Regions from separate parts of the Sinomonas atrocyanea genome, predicted to be linked through region 3. Evidence: riboswitches for the same ligand, from Rfam matches in the RefSeq annotation. Region 3 holds a riboswitch; each other region holds the start of a gene.
What was found. A riboswitch is a leader RNA that binds a small molecule or an ion and turns the genes downstream of it on or off. The one in region 3 is predicted to bind S-adenosylmethionine.
Positions count from the first base shown of each region.

Region 1 (6,332 bases), 1.6 Mb from region 3:
CTGGGACGTCCAGCGGATCATGCTCCTCAGCGCGGCCTACGTGTCCGCGGTGGCCCTCATGGGGCTCTCGCTCGGCGCACTCCTGCGCAACTCCGCCGGGGCGATCGTCACGCTGGTGGCCGTGCTGTTCGTGCTCCCGATCATCTTCCAGCTCATTCCGAACGACTTCTTCAAGGAGGCACGCAAGTACCTCCCCACCAACGCGTTCCAGTCCATGCTCGAGGCAGGGTCCAGCCAGCCCCTGGACTCCTCCCTCCTCGAGCCCTGGCAGGGCACGCTGGTCATCGCCGCCTATGTGGTGGTGCTCCTCTTCGCCGCCTTCACCACGCTCAAGCAGCGGGACGTGTAGGAGGACCGTGCACGCTCCCGGCGCGCAGGCGCTCGCCCTCGCGGTCCCGCCACGGCGGGGCCGCGTCCGCGCGTACCTGGCCGACCGTCCCGTGGCGATGGACTGGATCGTCGTCGCCGCGGCCGCGTTCCTCGCGGGGCCGCTCTTCGCCGAGTACGCCCTGCACGGCAATTGGTGGCGGTTGGCCCTGCTGGCCGTCCAGCAGGCGGCCCTGCTGGGGCGGCGCCGGTCCCCGTGGGCCGTGCTGGTGGTGACCGTGGCGATCGACGCCGCCCTGCTCTACCAGTCCCCGAACAGCTCGGTCATGAGCGCGGCGGTCTTCTTCGCGCTCTACGCCGTGGCCGTCTCAGCCCCGGCGCTCGTCGCCTTCGGCGCATCCGTGCTCGCCTCGGTCCCCGCCTCCGTCTACTACGCGTTCGTCTACACCCCCCGCGGCCCCGCCGTCCCGGAGAACGCCCGCTACGTGGGCCTGGTCGCCGCGGTCTCCGTGTTGCTCATGGACGTCCTCGCCGCCGGGCTCGGAGCCTGGGTCCGCGGCACCCGCGAGCACCAGGCCGAGATCCGGGCCTGGGCCATGCGCAGGGCCGAGCTGGCCTCCGTCCAGGAGCGCAACCGGATCGCCCGGGAGATGCACGACGTCGTCGCGCACTCGCTCACGGTCATGGTCGCCCTCAGCGACGGCGCCGCGAAGATCGCCGCGAAGGACCCGGACAGGGCCCAGGAGGTCCTCGGCGAGCTGTCCCGTACCGGGCGCACCGCCCTGGCGGACATGCGCCGCGTCCTCGGGGTGCTCCGCGAGCCGGCATCGGAGGCAAGCCTCGCACCCGCCCCCGGCACCGAGAGCTTGCAGTCGCTCGTGGCCGGGTTCCGGACCGCGGGGCTCCCCGCCGTCCTCACACTCACCGGGGCCGCCCCGCCCGCGGACCCCGCCTTCCAGCTCGCCGTCTACCGGATCGTCCAGGAGTCCCTGACCAACGCGCTCCGCTACGGGCGCGGGGTCTCCCGCGTCGAGGTCGAGGTGGCACGCGAGGGCAGCACCGTGCGGGTCCGGATCGAGAACGACGGCGCGGCGGCCGACGGCGCGCGGCCTCGCCTCGGGACGGGAGCCGGCATCGCCGGGATGCGGGAGCGGGCCGCCCTCTACGGCGGCACCCTCCGCGCGGGCCCGCGGGCCGGGGGAGGATGGGTCGTGGAGACCGAGCTGCTGGTGGACGAGCAGCACTGGGCGGAGGGGGACGCATGAGCGAGACGGAGCACCACCACGGCGAGGGGCCCTTGAGGCTCCTGCTCGTCGACGACCAGCCGCTGCTGCGGATGGGCTTCCGGCTCGTCCTCGAGTCCGAGGACGGGATCGAGGTGGTCGGCGAGGCCGGCAACGGCGCCGAGGCCGTGAAGCTCACCGAGTCGCTGCGCCCCGACGTGGTGCTCATGGACGTGCGGATGCCGGTCATGGACGGCATCGAGGCCACACGGCGCATCGCCGCCGCCCACAGCCCTGCCCGCGTCATCATCCTGACCACCTTCGATCTCGACGAGTACGCGTTCTCCGGCCTCCAGGCCGGCGCCTCGGCGTTCCTGCTCAAGGACGTGGCGCCCGCCGAACTCGTCCAGGCCGTGCGGCTCGTGGCCAGCGGGGACGCCGTCGTGAGCCCCCGCGTGACCCAGCGGCTCCTCGAGACCTACGTCCGCAGCGGCGGCGCGCCCGCCCGGAGCAACGGCGGCGCCGCCCCGGACCCCCTGCTCAAGGAGCTGACGCCGCGCGAACTCGAGGTCCTGCGGGCCATCTGCGAGGGCCTGAGCAACGCGGAGATCGCGCACCGGTTCTTCCTCTCCGAGGCCACCGTGAAGAGCCACGTGCGCCGGATCCTGACCAAGCTGCACCTGCGCGACCGGGTGCAGGCGGTCGTGTACGGGTACGAGACGGGGCTCATCATCCCGAGCAACCCCGACTACTGAGTCCCCCCTCCGTCTGGAAGTCACCTCCTGAAGGTCACCTTCTGGAAGTCACGTCCTGGAAGTCAGGTCCAGCGGGTCGCTCCCGCAGGAGCTGACCTTCAGGAGCTGACCTTCAGGAGGTGACCTTCAGGAGGTGACCTTCAGAAGGCGGGGTGGGGCGAGTGTGAACCTCCGTGACGGGTGCGTTTCGTCAGGCGGGGCGCCCACCGGCAGACTGGGCGAAGAATCAAGAGTTCCGGCATCAAGCCCTGGCTTGCCGGACGGCAACCCTCCGGCTGTAGTGGGGTGCCCCAGGTGAGGATTCGACGGCGCGCGGGCCCCCGGCGCCGTAAGTATGGCGCCTGAGCGAGCCTCGCGCCGCGACCCGAAGAGGACCTGTATGGCCACCCTCCTGAGAACCGAGCCGGGACTCGGCACCGCCCTGCGCGCCAAGCGCCGCATCCTCGCCTCGGCGTTCGTCGGCACCACCATCGAGTGGTACGACTTCTACCTCTACGGCACGGCCTCGGCCCTCGTGTTCAACAAGCAGTTCTTCCCCGACGCGAGCCCGCTCGTGGGCGTCCTGGCCTCGTTCGCCACCTACGCGGTCGGGTTCATCGCGCGGCCCCTCGGCGGCGTCATCTCCGGCCACCTCGGGGACCGGATCGGCCGCAAGGCCCTGCTCGTGGCCTCCCTGCTGACCATGGGCATCGCCTCCACCCTCATCGGCGTCCTGCCGAACTATGCCTCCATCGGCATCCTCGCCGTGGTGGGACTCGTGGGACTCCGGCTCATCCAGGGCCTCTCCGCCGGCGCCGAGTGGGGCGGCTCCGCGCTGCTCTCCGTCGAGCACGCCCCGGCCGGCCGGCGCGGACTCTTCGGCTCGTTCACGCAGGTGGGCTCGGCGGCCGGCATGCTCCTGGCCACCGGCGCGTACGCGCTCACGCAGGGGTTCCTCACCCCTGAGCAGTTCCAGTCGTTCGGGTGGCGGCTGCCGTTCCTCCTCTCCGGCGTCCTCGTCCTGATCGGCCTGTGGATCCGCCTGGGCGTGACCGACGCAGAGGAGTTCACGGCGGTCAAGGATGCCGCGCGCACCGTGGCCCGGCCCGTGGCGCGCGTGCTGCGCGAGCACCCGCGCGGAATCCTCGTGACCATCGGTATGCGGCTCGTCCAGCCCGCCATCTACACGCTCATGACCGTGTACATCCTCGGGTACCTCAAGGACCGCCGCCACGACACCACCTCGGGCCTGGCCGCGATCCTCATCGTCTCCGCCATCGGGCTGCTCTCGGGCCCGTTCTGGGGTTGGCTCTCCGACCGGATCGGACGCCGGCGCATCGCCGTCGGGGCGTCCGTGGGCGTCGTGGTGCTCATCTGGCCGTTCTTCTGGTTCCTCGACCATGGCAGCCTGGCCTTCCTCCCGCTCGTGCTCCTCGTCGGGATGAACATCCTCCATGACGCGATCTACGGCCCCCAGGCCGCGTGGTTCGCCGAGCAGTTCCCCACCGAGCTGCGCTATTCGGGAGTCTCGTTCGGCTACCAGGTCGGCACCGTGCTCTCCGCGGCGGTCACCCCGCTCGTCGCCGCGGCCCTGCTCCAGGCCGGGGGCGGGGCGCCGTGGCTCGTGTGCGGCTGGTTCGCCGTGCTCGGCGTCCTCACCACGGCGGCGGCCCTCGCCGCCAAGGACCCGGTCGGCCTCCGCGCCGCCCAGCCGGCCACCGCGGAGGGCGGAGCGGGCGCCTGAGGCGCCGCCCGCCGTCGTCCGCCCCCCCAAGTCCCCGCCCACGGAACCCGAATCCGGAAGGAACCCCGTGACCAAGCCCCTGCTGCTGAACGCGTTCGAGATGCTCGTGCCGGTGCACCAGTCGCCGGGCCTGTGGCGACACCCCGACTCGCAGGCCCACCGCTTCGCGGAGCTGGGCTACTGGACCGGGCTCGCCAAGGCCCTCGAGGACGGCGGCTTCCACGGGATCTTCTTCGCGGACGTGCTCGGCCAGTACGACGTCTACGGCGGCAGCGCCGACGCGGCCGTCCGCGGCGGGGTCCAGTACCCGGCCCTCGACCCGCTGCTGATCGTGTCCGCCCTCGCGGCGGCCACCGAGCGGCTCGGCTTCGGCGTCACCGCCTCCGTCACCTACGACCACCCCTACCTCCTGGCCCGCCGGTTCGGCACGCTGGACCACCTCACGGGCGGCCGGCTCGCGTGGAACATCGTCACCTCCTACCAGGAGTCGGCCGCGCGGAACCTCGGCCTCGACACCCAGGTGCCGCACGATGAGCGCTACGATCGCGCCGAGGAATTCATGGACGTGGTCTACAAGCTGTGGGAGGGCTCGGTGGACGACGGCGCGCTGGTCGCCGACGCCGCCGCGAACCTCTTCGCCGACCCCGCCGGGGTCCGCGGGATCGCGCACGACGGCGACGCCTACCGGGTGCCCGGCCCCGCCTTGGTCGGACCCTCCCCGCAGCGGACCCCCCTGCTCTTCCAGGCCGGCGCCTCGGCCCGCGGCAAGGCCTTCGCCGCGAAGCATGCCGAGGCCGTGTTCTTCTCCAGCTCCACGCCCGCGCAGGCGAAGAAGTTCACCGACGGGCTCAGGGCGGAACTCGCCGCCGCCGGCCGCGCGCCGGACTCCGTGAAGGCGTTCAACCTCGCGACCGTGATCGTGGCCGAGACGGACGAGGCCGCCGCCGCGAAGCTCGCCGAGTACGAGTCCTACGTGGACACCGACGCCGCGCTCGCGCTGTTCGCCGGCTGGACGGGCGTGGACCTCTCAGGGCTGGACCAGGACGCGCCGCTGACGTACATCAGGAGCGAGGCCAACCAGTCCGCCCTCGCCCAGTTCACGCTCCTGGACCCGGAGCGGACGTGGACGCTGCGCGAGGTCGCGAAGTTCGTCTCGATCGGCGGCCGAGGGCCGGTGATCGTCGGCTCGCCGGCCACGGTCGTGGACGAGCTCGAGCGCTTCGCCGATGAGGGCGGCGTGGACGGGTTCAACCTGACCTCGGCCGTGCGGCCGGCAGACCTGCTCGAGTTCGCCCGGCTCGTCTCGCCCGAGCTGCGCCGTCGCGGGCTCCTCGCCGAGGCTGCCCCCGGAGCGACGTTCCGGGGGACCGTCCTGGGAGCCGGCCCGCGCCTCGCCGCCGACCACCCGGCACGGCGCGTGGCCGGCGTCGTCCCCGCGACCGCCTGAGCAGCTCGCCTGAGCCAGCCGGCCCCGACAGCTGAGGGGTCGTGTGCCTGCCGCGATCGGCAGGGACACGACCCCTCAGCGCAGGTGGCTAGAAGCCGCCCACCCCGTTCGGCGTGCCGAGGCCCGTGGGGCCGTCCCACCCTGCGCCGGCGGTGCACCACTGGGACGTGGGGCACGTGCCGTTCGAGCCGCTCGTCACGTCGAACAGGCTCGAGGAGTGGCCGTACGGGATCGAGTTCGCGTACGTTCCCGTCGCTGCGGAGCCCGTGGTGCCGCTGAGGGCGTACACCGAGGCGATGATGGGCGAGGACTCGCTTGTGCCGCCGAACTGGCCCCACGTCGAGGACGTGCTCGAGGTCGGGTAGTAGACGGCCAGGCCGCCGTAGTTCGGGTCGGCCGCGGCCGAGACGTCCGCCATGGCCCGGTTCGCGCACCCGGTGTTGAATGGGGCGGCCGCCGGGAGGGCGGCGTTGTACGTCGAGCAGCCGGAGCCGGCGCCGCTCCACGCGGACTCGGACCAGCCGCGGGTGTTCGAGGCGGCCGTGAGGGAGGTGCCGCCCACCGCCGTGACGTAGCTCGAGGACGCCGGGTAGGACCCGCCCTGGTAGCCGTTGTCCCCGGTGCTCGCGGTCACCGCGATGCCCGGGAAGTTGTAGTACTTGCCATAGGTCGCGTCCGCGGCGTCCGAGCCGCCGTAGGAGTTGGAGATCGCCACGACGCCGGGGGTCTTGGCCGCAGTCTGCACGGCCGTGCCGAGGTCCGCGAAGCTCGCCGACTTGGCCTGGAAGACCGCGATCTTGCAGTCGGGGCAGGCGGCGGAGACGGCGTCGACGTCGAGTGCCTGCTCCTGCGACCAG
Region 1 covers NZ_CP014518.1:4,364,433-4,370,764, reverse strand. The annotation lists gene SA2016_RS20060 (hypothetical protein) at 1-349, shown strand, start outside; gene SA2016_RS20055 (sensor histidine kinase) at 357-1,592, shown strand; gene SA2016_RS20050 (response regulator) at 1,589-2,305, shown strand; SAM riboswitch class IV at 2,530-2,646, shown strand; gene SA2016_RS20045 (MFS transporter) at 2,685-4,028, shown strand; gene SA2016_RS20040 (LLM class flavin-dependent oxidoreductase) at 4,096-5,475, shown strand; gene SA2016_RS20035 (S53 family peptidase) at 5,564-6,332, opposite strand, start outside.
Region 1: another riboswitch for S-adenosylmethionine. It lies ahead of SA2016_RS20045 (MFS transporter); the one in region 3 lies ahead of SA2016_RS12810 (aminotransferase class V-fold PLP-dependent enzyme).

Region 2 (6,332 bases), 890 kb from region 3:
ATGTTCAGGCCGTAGAAGCCGATCTGGATCAGGAAGTAGACGATCGTCAGCCGCCACACCGCGCTGTTGGCGAACACGTGCTTGATGCTCACGTGCCCGAGCTGCGGGGAGGCGGCCTCGTCTGCGGCGAGGCCCTCTTCGATGTAGGCGCGCTCTTCGGGCGAGCACCACTTGGCGTCGCGCGGGCGGTCGGCGATCATCAGCCACCAGATGGGGGCGGCGATCACGAACGGGAAGATGCCCTCGATGATGAACAGCCAGCGCCAGTCCGAGAAGGAGAGGATCCACCCCGACAGGGGTGCGGTGATGATCGAGGCGATCGCGATGTTCATCATCCAGAAGGCGTAGGCGCGGGCGCGTTCGGCCGCGGGGAACCAGTGGCTGATGAGCACCAGGATCGCGGGCCAGATGCCGGCCTCCGCCACGCCGAGGAAGAAGCGGACAACGAGCAGTTCCCCGAAGTTCTGGATGAAGCCGCCGAGGACCGCCAGGACGCCCCAGACGAGGATCATGATGCCGACGAACTTCTTGGCGCTCCAGCGTTCGGCCAGATGGCCGCCGGGAATCTGGAGCGTCAGGTAGCCGATGAAGAAGATCCCCGCGGCCAGACCCTGCTGTGCAGCGTCGATGCCGAGGTCCTTGTGGAGCCCGTTCAGGGCGAACCCGATGTTGGTCCGGTCCATGAACGAGATGATGTAGACGATGATTGCCACCGGGATCAGGCGCGTCCAGCGCTTTCTGCCGACGGCGCCGTGGACAGCTTCGGCCACGATAGCCTCCTCTTTCCTATAGGATATACCCCCTTTTTTACGCTAGGCGTGGTGTGGATCACTGTCAAGGGGTCCGTCCCTACGGCGGAGGGAGCCGGCGCCGGGCTGCCTTGGTCTCGCCGCGGCGCTTCTTGGACTCGAGGCGGCGGACCTGCGAGCCCCGGGTCGGGCGGGTGGCACGGCGGAGGGGGCCCGGCGGCATGAGGGCCTCGGACAGCAGCGCCGCGAGCCTGGCCCGCGCCGCCTCGCGGTTGCGCAGCTGGGAGCGTTCGCCGGACGCGACGACGCTCAGCCGCCGGCCCACGAGCCGGCCGGCCAGCCGGGCGAGGACGCGCTCGCGCTGGGTGTCCGAGAAGGCCGTGCTCGCGCCGGGGTCGAAGAGGAGCTCCACCCGGCTGTCGGTCGTGTTGACGCCCTGGCCGCCCGGACCGCTCGAGCGGCTGAACCGCTCCACGAGTTCGGAGGCCGGGATGGTGACCCCGTGCCGCGCGCCGGGCTGCGGCGGTACTCGGAGGTCTCGGCCGGGCGTGTCCATGGGCCCATTGTCCGGCACGGGCGGAGTGGGCCGGCTCCGCTGGGCTGCGTGGCTCCGCTCAGCCGCCGTGGCGCAGGAGGCGCTTGAGCAGCGGCCGGTAGAGCAGCGGGGCGACGGCGCCGGCCGCCCAGCTCCCGACCCGCCCGAGGCGGGCCAGCCCCAGGTCCTGCGACCAGCGAACGGTCGAGCCGCCGTCGTGCGCGGAGACGGTGAGGTCCACCGCGCCCAGCACGAGCGGGCCCCCTTGACGATCCGGGCCCGGCCGGGCGCCGAGTCGGTGGGCGGGGTGATCGACTCGATGGTCATGGTGTCGTCGAAGCCGACAGGGCCCACGGCGGTGCGCCCGGTGAAGAGGTGCCCGGCATGGAGCTCGTCGGCCGTGGCCAGTCCCCGGGTGATGCGCGTGAACGGGATGAACCGGTCATGCCCGCGCAGGTCGAGCACCCGTGTCCACGCCTGGCGGGGCGGGAGCGGTGTGGTGATGACGATGTCGAAGTGCCGCATGGTCACAGTGTCCCCGGTGCGGCCGTCGCCGCGCTTCCCTCGGCCACGTGGCTCCCCTCAGCCGCCGTGGGTGAGCGCCCGCTCGAGGTCCCCGATCAGGTCCCCGACGTCCTCGAGTCCCACCGAGAGCCGCAGCACGCCGTCGCCGAGCCCGATCGCCGCGCGCCCCTCGGGGCCCATGGCCCGGTGGGTCGTCGTGGCGGGGTGGGTGATGAGGGACTTCGAGTCGCCGAGGTTGTTGGAGATGTCGATGACCTGAAGCCCGTTGAGCAGGCGGAAGGCCGCCTCCTTGCCCTGGCCCTCGGGGCATCCAGCTCGAAGGTGATGACGGTTCCGCCGGCGCTCATCTGCTTCTTCGCGAGCTCGTACTGCGGGTGCGAGGCGAGATGCGGGTACTTGACCCAGCGGACCTCGGGCCGCGCCTCGAGCCATTCGGCGATCGCGAGGGCACTCGCCGAGGAGTGCCGCACGCGCAGCCCCATCGTCTCCAGGCCCTTGGAGAGCACCCAGGCGTTGAAGGCCGAGAGCGCCGGGCCCGTGTGGCGCATGAGGTTCTTCACCGGCCCGTCGATGAACTCCTTCGTGCCGAGCACGGCGCCGCCGAGCACGCGGCCCTGGCCGTCGATGTGCTTGGTGCCGGAGTACACGATGACGTCGGCACCGAAGTCCAGGCTGCGCTGGAGCAGGGGGGTGGCGAAGACGTTGTCGACGACGACCTTCGCGCCCGCGGCATGCGCAAGGTCCGCGACGGCCTGGATGTCCACGAGCTCCTGCATCGGGTTCGATGGGGACTCGAAGAACACGGCGGTGGTGGGCCGGGAGAGCGCCTCGCGCCACTGGTCCAGGTCGGGGCCGTCCACGAACACCGTCTCAACGCCCCAGCGGGGCAGGATCTCGTTGAGGATCACGAAGCACGAGCCGAACAGGCTGCGCGCCGCGACGACCCGGTCCCCGGCTCCCAGCAGGGCCGCCAGCGCGGTGAACACCGCGGACATGCCGGATGCGGTCGCGAAGCAGGCCTCGGTCCCCTCGAGCAGCCGGAGCCGCTCCTGGAAGGTGGCGACGGAGGGGTTGCCGTAGCGCGAGTAGACGAAGCGCTCTTCCTCGCCGGTGAACGCCCGCTCGGCGGCCTCGGCGGAGGAGTAGACGAATCCGGAGGTGAGGAAGAGCGCCTCGGACGTCTCCTGGAAGTCGGTGCGCAGGAGTCCGCCCCGCACCGCCTGCGTGTCCTCGCTCCAGCTGGCGGCGTTGATGTCAAAGCTCACGTAAGTCTTCAGTCCTGTCCAAGATTGGTCGGCAGTCCGCGGTTCTTCCACCCGTTGACCGTCCGCTGGCCGTCCGGCCCGGGCACGCCCTCGAAGCCCTCGAGGACGCTGTACGCGGTGAAGCCGAGGTTTGTGGCCACGGCGGCCGCGGCCGCGGAGCGGTGGCCGGAGCGGCAGAGGAACAGCAGGGGGGTCGTCCTGTCGTCGGGCCCCTGGAGTTCGAGCTCCATCACGAAGTCCGGATTGGGGATGCCGCCCTCGAACACCCAGGGGATGAAGAGCGGATCGTTCTCGGTGCCCTTGGTATCGGGAATGCCCACGTGCGCCCACTCCTCCTCGGTGCGCACGTCCACGAGCACGGCCTCGCCGCTCGCGAGCTTGGACCAGGCCTCCTCCGGGGTGAGGTCGCCCGCGTAGCTCACGCGTGGCCCTCGCCCTCGTACTCGAGGGAGTCGACGGCGGAGGCCACCGCGGCGTCCGCCCTGGCCACCGTGTGGGGGAGGACCACGGCCTGGGCCACGATGACGTCGGTGCCGTTGAAGGTGGCGGCCGGGCTGCCGTGGAGCACGTACCCGTCGGCGAGGGCCTGCGAGATGCGGGCGCAGAATTCGCGGGTGTCCGGGCCGGTCAGGAGCCGGTAGGCCAGCTTCTCCTCGGCGGGGCTGCCCGGGGCCGCCGGGTCGTTGAGCGGGGTGGTCGCGGCTGCCGCCGCGGTCTGCTCGGTTGCTGTGTCGGGCATGACGGGGCTCCTTCGGGCTTGCGTATCGAAGACGAATGCCGAGTACTCACCTGAGGCACCCCGCCGCTTGGAGGGTTGCCGGCCAGCTAAGTCAGGGCTTGGCACTGGCGCTCATTACTCTTCGATTGAACGTAGCACGGGGCACTGGGGCCGACCATGGGGCTGCGGTAACGATTGGCAATATGCGGATGGGGCGCGGCCCGGCCGGACCCCCGGCGGCCGGGCCGCGGGGTGGGTCAGTCGTGTCGGGTGCGGTTGGCGACGACGGGGGCTGCGCCGGTGTAGCCGTCGCGGGCGGCGGCGATCTCGTGGATGCGTTCGCGGGAGGCGTACCAGCCGATGACCATGAGGATGCAGGCGACGGCGGTGGCCAGGAGGGTCCAGGGGGAGTCGATGAGGACCATGATGAAGACGGCGACGAGGAAGGCCAGGGTGATGTAGCCGGTGTAGGGGGCGCCGGGCATGCGGAAGGCGGGGCGGGTGGTCCAGCCCTTCTTGGCCCAGCGGTGCAGCTGGATCTGGCAGATGACGATGGTGGCCCAGGTGGAGATGATGCCGACGGAGGCGACGTTGAGGACGATCTCGAAGGCGTCGGCGGGGACGAGGTAGTTCAGCGGCACGCCCAGGAGGGAGACGACGGCGGTGATGGCGATGCCGCCGTAGGGGACGCCGGCCTTGTTCATGCGCAGGGCGAACGTGGGGGCGGAGCCGGCGGCGGCCATGGAGCGCAGGATGCGTCCGGTGGAGTAGAGGCCGGCGTTGAGGGAGGACAGGGCGGCGGTGAGGACGACGAGGTTCATGATCACGTCCACGCCGCCGACGCCGATGGAGCCGAAGAAGGTCACGAAGGGGCTGACGCCCTTCTGGTAGGCGGTGTAGGGCAGCAGGAGGGAGAGGAGGATGACGGAGCCGACGTAGAAGACGGCGATGCGGGCCACGACGGAGTTGATGGCGCGGGGCATGATCTTCTCGGGGTTCTCGGTCTCGCCGGCGGCGGTGCCGACGAGCTCGACGGAGGCGTAGGCGAAGACGACGCCCTGCATGAGCATGATCATGGGGGCCAGGCCCATGGGGAAGAGGCCGCCGTGGTCGGAGATGAGGGTCAGGCCGGTGGTGGCGCCGGTGGGGGTGCCGAAGAGGACGAAGTAGATGCCCAGGGCGAGGAAGGCCAGCAGGGCGGCGACCTTGATCAGGGCGAACCAGAATTCCATCTCGCCGAAGACCTTCACGGAGACCAGGTTCAGGGCCAGGACGAGCACGAGGGCGATCAGGGCCCAGGCCCACTGGGGCACGGCGGCGATCCAGGGGACGTACTTGCCGAAGAAGTGCATGTAGAGGGCGGCGGCGGTGGTGTCCACGATGGTGGTCATGGCCCAGTTGATCCAGTAGAACCAGCCGGAGATGTAGGCGGCCTTCTCGCCGAAGAACTCCCGGGCGTAGGAGACGAAGGAGCCGGAGGAGGGCCGGTGGAGGACGAGCTCGCCGAGGGCGCGGAGGATGAGGAAGACGAACGCGCCGCAGATCGCGTAGGCGAACACGAGCGAGGGCCCGGCCGCGGCCAGGCGCCCGCCGGCGCCCAGGAACAGGCCGGTGCCGATCGCGCCGCCGATCGCGATCATCTGGATCTGCCGGGCCTTCAGGCCCTTGTGGTAGCCGGCGTCCTCGGCATGGATCACATGGTCGGCCGCATGGGCATGACCGTGGTCCTCACGATGATCGGCGACTTCCGTGGTGGGCTCGGTTTCGGGCATGGCGGATCCTTTCGCAGGGGGCGGAGAGGGAAGGGTGAGGGGGAGGGGGAGAGCGCTCGGGCTCAGAAGATGGACCAGCCGGTGCGCTCTGCCAGTTCCGCGAGCGCTGAGGCGCCCGCGAGGGAGTTGCCGTGGGCATCGAGGCGCGGACTCCACACGCAGATGGAGCAGATGCCGGGCACGACGGTGAGGATGCCGCCGCCCACGCCGCTCTTGCTCGGCAGCCCGACGCGGTAGGCGAACTCGCCGGCCGCGTCGTACATCCCGCACGTGAGCATGACGGCGCCGATCCGCTTGGCGGCCGAGGCGGAGACCACCCGCCCGGAGGGGCCCACCCCGTTGTTCGCCAGGAAGAGGCCCGCGCGGGCGACGTCGGCGCAGGACATCTCGATCGAGCACTGGCGGACATAGTGGCGGACGACCTCCGCGGGGGGATTGCGCAGATTGCCGAGGTCGGCGAGGAAGTGGGCGAGGGCGAAGTTGCGCTCGCTCCTGGCCAGCTCGGATTCGAAGGCCTCCACGTTGACGGCGCTGCGCCCGGTGGGGGAGGAGAGCAGTCCGAGCACCTCCTCGCTGGCGTTGCCGAAGGCATCGAGGAGGTGGTCGGTCACCACGAGCGCGCCCGCGTTGATGAACGGGTTGCGCGGGATGCCCCGCTCGGCCTCGAGCTGGACGAGGGAGTTGAACGCGGTGCCCGAGGGCTCGCGGAGGACCCTGGACCACAGGTCGGGGCCGTCCTCGCGGCCGAGGGCCAGCGCCAGGGAGAAT
Region 2 covers NZ_CP014518.1:3,667,031-3,673,362, reverse strand. The annotation lists gene SA2016_RS16885 (MFS transporter) at 1-770, opposite strand, end outside; gene arfB (alternative ribosome rescue aminoacyl-tRNA hydrolase ArfB) at 850-1,305, opposite strand; gene SA2016_RS21550 (hypothetical protein) at 1,364-1,537, opposite strand; partial or broken gene SA2016_RS16875 (O-succinylhomoserine sulfhydrylase) at 1,867-3,074, opposite strand; gene SA2016_RS16870 (rhodanese-like domain-containing protein) at 3,083-3,496, opposite strand; gene SA2016_RS16865 (DUF1737 domain-containing protein) at 3,493-3,813, opposite strand; SAM riboswitch class IV at 3,823-3,932, opposite strand; gene SA2016_RS16860 (amino acid permease) at 4,050-5,564, opposite strand; gene SA2016_RS16855 (glutaminase) at 5,627-6,332, opposite strand, start outside.
Region 2: another riboswitch for S-adenosylmethionine. It lies ahead of SA2016_RS16865 (DUF1737 domain-containing protein); the one in region 3 lies ahead of SA2016_RS12810 (aminotransferase class V-fold PLP-dependent enzyme).

Region 3 (6,332 bases):
CGCCCGGGCCGTCGGCGCCAGCCAGCTCGGCGCCGGCATCCTCTTCGCGCTGGGCAAGGCGCCGCGGCTGTCCGCCTCCGTGCTCGCGATCACGAGCGCACTGAACACCTTCGTCGAGTGGCGCAGCGCCGACATCAGCACCCCGGCGGGCCGCGAGGCGCGCCGGAGCGGGCTGCTGAAGAACCTCTCGCTCCTGGGCGGCGTGCTGCTCGCGAGCGTCGACACCAACGGGCGGCCCTCCCTGGCCTGGCGCACGCAGCATCTCGCGGCCGACGCCACCAAGGCGGGCCGGCGCCAGTTCGCGGCCGCCGAGAAGCACACGAGCAAGGCGGTCCACCGCGCCGCGCGCCGTGCCGAGCACACCGCCCGGCGGGCGCAGCGCACCGTGCGCTCCGCGGCGAAGGAAGCGGCCAGCGCCGCCTCGGACGTCCTCTCGTGAACCACTGGCCGGCGCCCTTCGCTGACCGGCCGGTCGACGCCACCGTCACCGTGCCCGGCTCGAAGTCGCTGACCAACCGCTACCTCGTGCTGGCGGCGCTCGCCGATGGCCCCTCCCGCCTGCGGGCACCCCTCCACTCGCGCGACTCCGCCCTGATGGTCCAGGCCCTGCGGGTCCTCGGTGCCACGGTGACCGAGGTCCCCGGCGACGGCGAGTACGGTCCCGACCTCGAGATCGTCCCGGCCCCCCGCGGCGCCGACGCCGCCGATCTCGGCAGCGTGGCCGTGGACTGCGGACTGGCCGGCACCGTGATGCGCTTCGTGCCGCCGCTCGCCGCGCTCGCCCGCGGCGTGATCGCGTTCGACGGCGACCCGCACGCGCGGGTGCGTCCCATGGGCCCCGTGATCGAGGGCCTCCGCGGGCTGGGCGTCGACCTCACGTCCCCCGACGGCGGCACGCCCCGCTCGCTGCCGTTCACGGTGCAGGGCACCGGCGCGGTGCGGGGCGGCCACGTCGCCGTCGACGCCAGCGGCTCGAGCCAGTTCGTCTCCGCGCTCCTGCTCGCGGGCGCCCGCTTCACCGACGGGCTCCACCTCGAGCACGTCGGCGGCCCGGTGCCGAGCCTCGACCACATCTCGATGACCGTCGAGGTCCTGCGCGGCGTCGGGGTGGAGGTCGACGACACGGTCCCCCACCACTGGGTCGTCTCGCCCGGCCCCATCCGGGCCTTCGATGTCCGGATCGAGCAGGACCTCTCCAACGCGGGCCCGTTCCTCGCCGCGGCCCTCGCCACCCGGGGCACCGTCCGCGTCCCCAACTGGCCCGAGCACACCACCCAGGTCGGCGACGCCTGGCGCGAGATCCTCCCCCGCCTCGGAGCCGAGGTGACCCTCGACGCCGGCACCCTCACCGTCCGCGGCGGGGAGCGCATCACCGGAGCGGACCTGGCCGACACGAGCGAGCTCGCCCCGACGGTCGCGGCGCTGTGCGCGCTCGCCGACTCGCCCTCGCGGCTCACCGGCATCGCGCACCTCCGCGGGCACGAGACGGACCGGCTCGCGGCGCTCGTCGCCGAGATCACCCGGCTCGGAGGGGACGCCGAGGAGACCGACGACGGCCTCGTGATCCGGCCCGCCCCGCTGCACGGCGGCGTGGTCCGCTCCTACGCCGACCACCGCATGGCCACCGCCGGCGCCATCCTGGGGCTCGCCGTCCCCGGGGTCGAGGTCGAGGACATCGCCACGACGTCCAAGACCATGCCGGAGTTCCCCCAGATGTGGGCGCGCATGCTGGGCCAGCACGCGCAGGCGGGAGCCGGCTCCTAGCATGGGGCAGCGCGAGTGGGACGAGAGCGACGTCCGCGTCCGCCCGAACAAGCGTGGCAGCCGTCCGCGCACCAAGGACCGGCCGAGCCACGAGGACGCCGTCGTGGGCCGCATCGTCACGGTGGACCGCGGGCGCTACACGGCGGTCCTCGACGAGGACACGCCCCAGGAGCGGGTGGTGATCGCCGCACGGGCCCGGGAGCTGCGCCGCACGCCCGTGGTGCCCGGCGACTTCGTGGGCCTGGTGGGCGACGTCAGCGGCCGGCCCGACACCCTCGCACGGCTCGTCCGCATCGAGGAGCGCTCGACCGTCCTGCGGCGCAGCGCCGACGACACGGACCCGGACGAGCGGGTCGTCGTCGCGAACGCGGACCAGCTCGTGATCGTGGTCGCCGCTGCCAACCCCGAGCCCCGCACCGGCTTCATCGACCGGGCCCTCGTCGCGGCCTACGATGCCGGGATTGAGCCACTGCTGCTCGTGACGAAGGCGGACCTGAAGGATCCGGCCGCGCTCCTGGCCAACTACCGGCTCCTGCCCCTCACCGTCGTCGTGAGCCGCACCGCCGAGGAGCCCGCAGAGGGCGCCCAAACCGAAGACGGCGCCTCGGCCCGGCTCGACGACGAGGCCGTGGAGCGGCTCCGCGCCCAGCTCGAGGGCCACGTGACGGTACTGCTCGGCCACTCGGGCGTGGGCAAGTCCACCATGGTCAACGCGCTCACCGGCGCCGACCGCGCCACCGGCGGGGTCAACGCGGTGACCGGGCGCGGCCGGCACACCTCCTCCTCGGCGCTCGCGCTGCGCCTCGCCGACGCCCCGTCGGGCAGCTGGATCATCGACACTCCCGGGATCCGCTCGTTCGGGCTCGCCCACGTGGACCCCGACCGGATCCTGCACGCCTTCGCGGACCTCGAGCCGGGCATCGAGGCATGCGAACGCGGCTGCCGGCATGACGCCGCGGCAGTGGGCTGCGGCCTCGACGCGTGGGTCGCCGGCGGGCACGCGGGCGACGCCGGCCCGGCCCGCCTCGCGTCGCTGCGCCGCCTCCTCGGGGCCGGCCCGCGGGAGGAAGCGCAGGACGAGAAGGAACTCGGCGTCTAGGCTGTGCTCCCGTCTCGGCTGTGCCTCGCGGCCGGCGCGCGCCCCAGGGGATAGCGTGGGGTCCATGACCTCAGTGACCGAGACCTCGTACAACGACGACCTCCGCCTCGCCCACGTCCTGGCGGACTCGGTCGACGCCCAGACGATGGAGCGGTTCAAGGCCCTCGACCTGAAGGTGGAGACCAAGCCGGACCTGACCCCGGTCACCGACGCCGACCGCGCCGCCGAGGAGGCGATCCGCGGGCAGCTCTCCCGCTCCCGGCCCCGCGACGCGGTGGTGGGCGAGGAGTTCGGGACCACGGGCCACGGGTCCCGCCGCTGGATCATCGACCCGATCGACGGCACCAAGAACTTCGTCCGCGGCGTGCCCGTGTGGGCGTCCCTGATCGCCCTGGCCGACGGCGACGAGATCGTGGTCGGCGTGGTGAGCGCCCCGGCCCTCGGCCGGCGGTGGTGGGCGGCCAAGGGCACCGGCGCCTACACGGGGCGCTCCCTCGCCTCCGCCACGCGGCTGAAGGTCTCCGACGTCTCGAAGCTGCAGGACGCATCGCTGTCCTATTCCTCGCTCTCGGGCTGGAAGGAGCGCGGGAGCCTCGAGGACTTCCTCGGCCTCACCGACGAGGTCTGGCGGACCCGCGCCTACGGGGACTTCTGGTCCTACTGCCTCGTCGCCGAGGGCGCCGTGGACATCGCCACAGAGCCCGAGCTCGCCCTCTACGACATGGCCGCCCTCGTGCCCATCGTCACCGAGGCGGGGGGCCGCTTCACCTCCCTGGACGGGCAGGACGGCCCGTGGGGCGGCAATGCGCTCGCGACCAACGGGATCCTGCACTCCGAGGTGCTCGGCAAGCTGAACCCCGGCCGCGACGACCTCCTGCCGGACTGACGCGGGCCCCGGCAGCCGGCCCGCGCCCCGTCACCGTTCGTCACACTGACCCGCTGCGCGCCGCCCGGCGTGCGCGGCCCTCCCGCGTGCCCTAGGGTCTTTGCCAAGGTCACGAGTGCCAGCGCGAAACCCCGGTTTGCTGGCCGGCAACCCTCCCAGACGCGGCGGGGTGCCCCGGGTGACGACCGGGCCGGTCCGGAACGGATGCGGCAAGCGCGGACCCGAGGGTCCCTCGCCTGTGAGGAACGCCGATGAGCACTGTCCTGTCCCCCACCGCCGACGCTGCCGAGCTGAGCGCGCGGTACCCCGACGCGCTCGAGCCACTCGCCGCCGTCGTCGGCGCCGACCTCGCCGCGCCGCTCGTGACCGGCGGGAGCGTCCGGTACGCCAATCTCGACTACGCGGCCTCCGCCCCGGCGCTGGCCGAGGTCGCCGACCACCTCACCGAGGTGCTGCCCTTCTACGCGAGCGTGCACCGCGGCGCCGGCTACGCCTCGCAGATCAGCACGAGCGTCTACGAGAACGCGCGCGGAACCGTGCGCGCCTTCGCCGGGGCGAGGCCGGACGACGCGGTCGTGTTCACGCGCAACACCACCGACTCCCTCAACCTGCTCGCCGGCTGCGTCCCGCCCGGCCTCGACGTCCTCTACCTGGACATCGAGCACCACGCGAACCTCCTGCCCTGGCAGGGCCGCCCGCACCGCAGCGTCGTCGCCGCGGACACGGTCGCCGAGACGCTCGAGCGCCTCGGCGCAGAGCTCGCCCACGGCGGGGTGGGCCTCCTCGCCGTGACCGGGGCCTCCAACGTCACCGGGGAAGTCCTCCCCCTCGCCGAGCTCGCCGCCCTCGCCCACGCCCACGGGGCCAGGATCCTCGTCGACGCCGCCCAGCTGGCCCCGCACCGCCGGATCGACATGGCGGGGGACCCCGGAGCCGTCACGGGCATCGACTACCTCGCCTTCTCGGGCCACAAGCTCTACGCCCCCTTCGGCAGCGGCGTGCTCGTGGGCCGGCCGGACTGGCTCGACGCCGGCCGGCCGCACCTCGCCGGCGGCGGCGCCGTCAGCGAGGTCCGCCTCGAGTCCGTGGCCTGGGCCACCGGGCCGGCCCGGCACGAGGCCGGCTCCCCCAACGTCCTCGGCGCGGCGACGCTCGCCCGCGCCGCCGAGGTCCTCGGCGCCCTGGACCCCGTCGCGTGGACCCGCCACGAGGAGCAGCTGCGCGCCGCGCTCGTGGACGGCCTGGAGGCGATCGACGGCGTCGGCGTCCACCGCCTCTTCGCCGACGCGCCGTCGGCGATCGGCGTGGTGAACTTCTCGATTGCCGGCTACGACGCGGGCCTCGCGGCCGCCTACCTCTCCGCAGAGCACGGCATCGGCGTGCGGGACGGGCGATTCTGCGCCCATCCTGCCCTGACCCGGCTCGGGCTGCCGGCGGGCTCCCTGCGGGCCAGCTTCGGCGTCGGCTCCCGGCTCGAGGACGTCGAGCGGCTCGTGGCAGCGGTCGGGCAGCTCGTCGAGGCCGGGCTGGGCATCGACTACGCCGTCGACGCCGGGCGATGGGTCCCTGCCCGGGACACCCGGCCGTTCCCCGCCTGGGCGCCCAACACCCCGGGCACCGCGGGGGCGGCGCCGTGCAGCCTCGGCGAGTGAGCGGCGTCGTCCGCACGCCCTAGGGGCCGCGCCCGACGTAGAGTGGGGAGCCGGAATCCTCGAAAGGAACTGATGGGACGGGGCGGGCCGAAGTTCGACGACGCGCGGCGGCGCGAGCTCGCCGGGGCGTTCTCCGCCGGCGGCGAGCACTACGAACGGGTCCGCCCCGGCTACCCGAGGGAGGCGGCCGACTGGATCGTCCCGGACGGCGCGCGCACCGCGGTCGATCTCGGGGCCGGCACCGGCAAGTTCACCGAGCTGCTCGTGGCCCGCGGCCTCGCCGTGACCGCCGTGGACCCGTCCGCGGACATGCTGGCCCAGCTCGCCGCCAGGCTCCCCTCGGTCACGTGCGTCGCTGCCCCCGCCGAGCGGACCGGGCTGCCGGACGCCTCCACGGACGTGGTGGTCGCCGCCCAGGCCTGGCACTGGTTCGACCCGGCGGCCGCGACCCGCGAGGCGGCCCGCCTCCTCCGTCCGGGCGGCCGCGCCGGGCTCGTGTGGAACCAGCTCGACACGCGCATCCCCTGGGTCCACCGGCTCTCGCGCATCATGCACGCCGGCGACGTCCACAAGCCGGACTACCACCCGCCGTCGGGCCCGGAGCTGCACGGCTGGGAGCCGCTCGTGATCGCCTGGGAGGACCCGACCACCCCCGAGGGCATCGTGGAGCTGACGAAGTCCCGCAGCTACTACCTGCGGGCCTCCGAGAAGAACCGGCGCAGGGTCGAGGACAACCTCGCCTGGTACCTCTTCGAGCACCTCGGCCACTCCGCTGGCGAGCCCCTCGCCCTGCCCTACATCACCCAGGCGTGGCGCGCCACGGAGGCACCGCGCTGACGCCGGTGCGCAGCACCTTGCCGCACGCAAGCGCAGCCCGTAGTGTTTAGGTGTACCGAAAACTTATGTTTGGCGCGTCTAAGTGCCAGGCAGG
Region 3 covers NZ_CP014518.1:2,777,902-2,784,233, forward strand. The annotation lists gene SA2016_RS12790 (DoxX family protein) at 1-439, shown strand, start outside; gene aroA (3-phosphoshikimate 1-carboxyvinyltransferase) at 436-1,764, shown strand; gene rsgA (ribosome small subunit-dependent GTPase A) at 1,766-2,863, shown strand; gene hisN (histidinol-phosphatase) at 2,928-3,749, shown strand; SAM riboswitch class IV at 3,857-3,971, shown strand; gene SA2016_RS12810 (aminotransferase class V-fold PLP-dependent enzyme) at 4,001-5,401, shown strand; gene SA2016_RS12815 (class I SAM-dependent methyltransferase) at 5,474-6,238, shown strand.